One region of the Enterobacter sp. TMH.L2 genome, then DNA from elsewhere that is predicted to be linked to it. Evidence: predicted binding sites of a transcription regulator. Region 1 holds the regulator's gene; the other holds the start of a gene.
What was found. The regulator PhoB, encoded in region 1, activates phosphate uptake and scavenging genes when phosphate is short. The targets are predictions, from matches to a motif close to CTGTCATAAAACTGNCNNAT.
Positions count from the first base shown of each region.

Region 2: the regulator PhoB is predicted to act here: its motif matches at 1,960-1,979, upstream of uvrB (excinuclease ABC subunit UvrB).

Region 1 is NZ_CP193791.1:3,618,693-3,621,844, reverse strand. It holds gene sbcD (exonuclease subunit SbcD) at 1-764, opposite strand, end outside; gene phoB (phosphate response regulator transcription factor PhoB) at 964-1,653, shown strand; gene phoR (phosphate regulon sensor histidine kinase PhoR) at 1,676-2,983, shown strand.
Region 2 is NZ_CP193791.1:3,338,626-3,341,777, forward strand. It holds gene uvrB (excinuclease ABC subunit UvrB) at 1-1,706, opposite strand, end outside; gene ACREYP_RS16075 (ABC transporter ATP-binding protein) at 2,498-3,152, shown strand, end outside.

The DNA.
Region 1 (3,152 bases):
TTGCCGGTTTCGTCGAAGCTCAGCGGAATCGGCGAGCCGCTGTAGCGAATATGCTCCGTGCCGCCAATTTTTTGCGCGCGATGAATGTGCCCGAGCGCAATGTAGTCGGCGGGCGGGAAGTGCTGCGCCGGGAAGGCATCCAGCGTGCCAATATAAATGTCACGCACCGCATCGGATTTCGTGACGCCTACCGTGGTCAGGTGCCCGGTGGCAATTATCGGCAGCGGCTGGTCACCGCGAAGCGCCACGGCGGCGGCATAACATTGCTGGTAATGTTCGCTGATGGCTTCCATTAAAGAGCGCTGTTTTTCATGGCCGGACAGCCCCGCCTGGCTGCTTTGAATGTCGCGAGGACGCAGGAAAGGAATTGGGCAGAGAATCGCCCCCGGCGTGCCGTCTTTTTGATTGAGCAGCAGCGCCTGTTCGTCTTTGTTATGGCGGGCGCTGGCAATGACGCGGGTGTTCAGGCAGGCCAGCAGCTCCCGGGATTCATTCAGGGTAGCTACGGAATCGTGATTCCCCGCCAGCACCACGAGCTGGCAGCCGGTGCCCTGCAGCTGCACGACAAAACGGTTATACATTTCACGGGCGTAGCTCGGCGGCGAGCCGGTATCAAAGATATCTCCCGCGACGAGGATCGCATCCACCTGATGCTCGACCGCGGCGTTTAATAGCCAGTCGAGAAAGGCCTGATGTTCAGAAACCCGGCTTTTGGTATAGAAGTTTTGGCCGAGGTGCCAGTCTGATGTGTGGAGAATGCGCATAACCTGTCCCATGGCAAAGAGGCGAATTACCGATTATAAGCTATTGAGCTGGCAGCGTAACCGCCAGTAAAAATCCATGGCTGTCATAATTCAAAAAGGTGAAATATCTTGCCGTCATCTTTTTCATAAATCTGTCACAAATCTGACGCATACTGGCGCACAATTAATAAGAGATGGTCTCTTTTCAACAGGGTAAATCATGGCGAGACGCATTTTAGTCGTAGAAGATGAAGCTCCGATTCGTGAAATGGTGAGCTTTGTGCTCGAGCAAAATGGCTTCCAGTCGGTAGAGGCGGAAGATTATGACAGCGCGGTTAACCTGCTGATTGAACCTTTCCCCGACCTGATCCTGCTGGACTGGATGCTGCCAGGCGGTTCCGGGATCCAGTTTATCAAGCACCTGAAGCGTGAAGCGCTGACCCGCGAAATCCCGGTGATGATGCTGACCGCGCGTGGCGAAGAAGAAGATCGCGTGCGTGGCCTTGAAGTCGGTGCCGATGATTACATCACTAAGCCGTTCTCGCCTAAAGAGCTGGTGGCGCGTATTAAAGCGGTGATGCGCCGTATTTCCCCGATGGCGGTGGAAGAAGTGATTGAGATGCAGGGGCTGAGCCTGGACCCGTCCTCACACCGCGTGATGACCGGCGAAGATCCGCTCGACATGGGGCCAACTGAATTTAAGCTGTTACACTTCTTTATGACCCACCCGGAGCGCGTTTACAGCCGTGAACAGCTGCTCAATAACGTGTGGGGAACGAACGTTTACGTTGAAGACCGTACCGTAGACGTGCATATTCGTCGCCTGCGTAAAGCGTTGGAAACAAGTGGTCATGACAAAATGGTGCAAACAGTTCGCGGCACGGGTTATCGTTTTTCAACCCGTTTTTAATATGCTGACAGGAGCGTGACGCGTGCTGGAACGGCTGTCATGGAAAAGGCTGGTACTGGAGCTGGTGCTCTGTTGTATGCCAGCGGCAATTCTCGGATTGATTTTTGGCCACCTGCCGTGGTTTTTACTGGCGGCGGTGACCGCCCTGTTAAGCTGGCATTTCTGGAATTTACTTCGTCTTTCCTGGTGGCTGTGGGTTGACCGCAGCATGACCCCGCCGCCCGGGCGGGGAAGCTGGGAACCTCTGCTGTACGGGCTGCACCAGATGCAGCTGCGTAATAAAAAGCGCCGCAAAGAGTTGGGCAACCTGATCAAACGCTTCCGAAGCGGAGCCGAATCGCTGCCCGATGCGGTGGTGCTGACCACCGAAGAAGGCACCATTTTTTGGTGTAACGGCCTGGCGCAACAGCTGCTTGGCCTGCGCTGGCCTGACGACAGCGGCCAAAATATCCTCAACCTGCTGCGTTACCCTGAATTCTCGCAATACGTGGCGAAGCAGCAGTTTGGTCGCCCGCTGACGCTGATACTCAACAATGGCCGTCATCTTGAGTTCCGCGTGATGCCCTACGCCGACGGGCAGTGGCTGATGGTGGCGCGAGACGTCACGCAGATGCACCAGCTTGAAGGCGCTCGCCGCAATTTCTTTGCCAACGTTAGCCATGAGCTGCGCACGCCGCTGACCGTGTTACAGGGTTACCTGGAGATGATGCAGGATCAGGCTTTGGAAGGGCCGTTGCGGGATAAAGCCCTGCATACCATGCGCGAGCAAACTTCACGCATGGAAGGGCTGGTGAGGCAATTGTTAACGCTGTCGCGCATAGAAGCCGCGCCCACGCTGTCGATGAATGAGAAAATCGACGTGCCGCTGATGCTGCGCGTGGTGGAACGAGAGGCGCAGACGTTGAGCCAGCAGAAGCAAACGCTCACTTTTAACGTTGAGCCAGGGCTGCAGGTTTACGGTAACGAAGAGCAGCTGCGCAGCGCGATCTCTAACCTGGTGTATAACGCGGTGAATCACACGCCTGCCGGGACGCACATCACCGTCACCTGGCGCAGGCTGCCTCACGGCGTAGCGTTCAGCGTGAAGGATACCGGGCCGGGGATCTCCGCCGAGCACATTCCGCGCCTGACGGAGCGTTTCTACCGAGTAGACAAAGCGCGTTCCCGGCAGACCGGAGGCAGCGGGCTTGGGCTGGCCATCGTGAAGCATGCCCTTAGCCATCATGATGCGCGGCTGGATATCGAAAGCGTACCGGGGCAGGGTTCGACGTTTTCGTTCATCCTGCCCGAGCGCTTAATCGCTCCTGAGTCAGCGGTGGCTGCACATTAATTCACCGCAACCGTCAAGTACACTTTCCACAGGCCAGTTTTCTGGCCTTTTTGTTTGTATTTTCACCACTCGTTAAGCGATGAATATCGAATTGATGCTTTTTTGTCCGCATGATAAGCCATAACAAAAGCGTATAATCAACTTTATTCACTGGTTATGCGTATTTTTA
Region 2 (3,152 bases), 280 kb from region 1:
TCGGTTTCACCAATCGCTTTGGCCATTGACGGCGTGATTTTATCACCGTAGAGAATCGCCTTACCGTTAACGTTACGCGCCGCACGGCCGATGGTCTGAATAAGCGAGCGCTCGGAACGTAGAAAACCTTCTTTGTCCGCATCCAGAATGGCAACCAGCGACACTTCCGGCATATCAAGACCTTCTCGCAGCAGGTTGATCCCCACCAGAACGTCAAATTCACCGAGGCGCAAATCACGGATAATCTCCATGCGTTCCACGGTGTCGATATCCGAGTGCAGGTAGCGTACACGTTCACCATGCTCCTCTAAATATTCAGTCAGGTCTTCCGCCATCCGCTTGGTTAATGTCGTCACCAGCACGCGTTCATTGATGGCCACACGTTTACGAATTTCAGAAAGCAAATCGTCTACCTGCGTTGCCACCGGACGCACTTCAATCACCGGATCGAGCAGCCCCGTAGGACGAACAACCTGGTCAACGATGTCCTCGCCAGATTTTTCCAGCTCATAGTTGCCCGGCGTCGCTGAAACGTAGATGGTCTGCGGGGCCAGCGCTTCAAACTCTTCAAATTTTAACGGGCGGTTGTCCAGCGCCGACGGCAGGCGGAAACCATATTCCACCAGCGTTTCTTTACGGGCGCGGTCGCCACGATACATGCCGCCAATTTGCGGAATGGTGACGTGGGATTCATCCACCACCAGCAGGCCATCTGCCGGAAGATAGTCAAAAAGCGTTGGGGGCGGTTCGCCAGGCCCTCGCCCGGAGAGGAAGCGCGAGTAGTTTTCAATGCCCGAACAATAACCCAGCTCGTTCATCATCTCGAGATCAAACTGGGTACGCTGGGCAATTCGCTGCTCTTCCAGCAGTTTATTATTTTCCAGCAGGAACTTGCGGCGCTCGGCCAGCTCAACTTTGATATCTTCCATCGCCTGCACAATACGCTCGCGCGGCGTAACGTAGTGCGATTTAGGGTAAATAGTAAAACGCTGAATAGTTTGATCGATTTGCCCGGTCAGTGGATCGAACAGCGACAGCCTCTCAACCTCTTCGTCGAACAACTCTACGCGCAGCGCAAGATCGTCTGATTCAGCCGGGAAGATATCGACCACCTCCCCTCTTACGCGGAACGTACCGCGCTGGAATGCCTGATCGTTGCGGGTGTATTGTAACTCCGTAAGACGGCGCAGGATCGCCCGCTGATCGATGATCATACCCTTCGTCAGGTGAAGCATCATCTTCAGGTACAGGTCCGGGTCACCCAGACCGTAGATCGCCGACACGGATGCCACCACGATGACGTCCCGCCGCTCAAGCAACGCTTTGGTCGCCGACAGACGCATCTGCTCAATGTGTTCGTTCACCGACGCATCTTTTTCAATGAAGGTGTCCGAGCTTGGCACATAAGCTTCAGGCTGATAGTAATCGTAGTAAGAGACAAAAAACTCAACGGCGTTGTCCGGGAAGAACTCTTTCATTTCACCGTAAAGCTGCGCCGCCAGCGTTTTATTTGGCGCCAGTACCATCGTGGGGCGCTGAAGGTCGGCTATCACGTTTGCTACCGTGAAGGTTTTACCCGATCCCGTTACGCCCAGCAGCGTCTGGTGCGCCAGCCCGTTTTCAAGCCCGTCTTTCAGGCGAAGGATTGCTTCAGGCTGGTCGCCAGAAGGTTTAAATGCGGAATTCAGTTTGAACGCTTTACTCATGAACGGGCTACCTGATGAAGAAACGAGCGGGCCGGAGAGTAATTTTACCCGGCAGCGGGATTTTTGCCAGTATAAAAACTGTATAAAACACCAGTTCTCATTTTTACTACGCCTGCTAACGACTGCTTTTTGCCACTTTGTTTGCCCAGAATTTGCCCCTTCACCAGATAAATCTCCAGCCACGACCGGTTATCCCCAAATTTTTTCGCCTTTTAACATTTGTCAAGGGAGGTAAGGATCCCTCGGGCCGAATGTTTGACAGTTTTATTGCAGCTGTTGCTTTTATTTAACAACTTGAATTCAAATGAATATTTCACAAAGACCGGTTTCGCGCCAATTTGGCCGCAGGCCGCGCCCGCTCTCGCTTTCGTCAAGTTTTCTAACTCTAATGCACAAGGTTATCCACAGGAATGGTGGATAACTGCAGCAAGCCCTTTTGCTTAGCCACTCGGAAAAATCCCTGATCTTCCTGTGCCAGGGGCGAAAAAAAAATTTCGCTAATTTTTTTGCTTTTATTCATTCGATTTCGCTATACCCGGCCATATTGAGCAAGATCCCGAAATCGAGATATATCCTGAGGTTAAAAGGCATTTTATTGCACCAAATTCGTACTTTTTAGCACCCGTCGAGTGCAGCAAGATCTCATCTTGCGCATCGGCTTTATCCTTTCAGGAAACCGATACTCAGTTTTATCCTGAATAGCGTGATGCTTTCAGGCATTATCACCAAGCTGGCAAGCTAATTGCAGCATATCCAGGAGGGAAACGACTCCCCAACCCAGGAGATGAGCCATGCTTAGCTTACGTGCTGTTAATCAGTTTTACGGTGACCACCACATACTGTGGAACCTCGACCTCGAGCTGACCCCGGGAGAATGCACCTGCGTGCTTGGCGCGCCAGGGCAGGGCAAAACCACGCTCGTAAACTGCATTACCGGCTATTTGCCAGTACAAAGCGGCAGTATGCTGTGGCAACAGGCGGGACAGCCGCCTGAAGACCTGGTGAATAAACCCGTGGAGCGCAGAACTGCGCTTGGGATCGGCTACGTTCCCCAGGACAGGCGCATCTTCTCCCAGCTTAGCGTTGAGGAAAATCTTCAGATAGCGATGATGGCGGGACATCATCGACCCCGGGTCATTCCTGCGCTGATTGATGACCTTTTTCCCGAGCTCTATAGCCTTCGGCAGGTAAAAAGCGGCGAACTTAGCGGGGATATGCAGCAACAGTTAGCGCTTGCCCGGGCACTGGTTTTAGAGCCCAGACTGCTGATACTGGATGAACCCACTCTCGGCGGAGGGCACCGCTTTATCACAGAAATGGGCAACCTCATCCGGCGCTTAAACCGCGACTTCGGCCTGACCATTTTACTGGTCGAACAGCGGCTGCCTTTTATACGCCGGGTTGCAGACAAGTTTTGCCTGTTGCATAAAGGCCGAAATGTCGCGC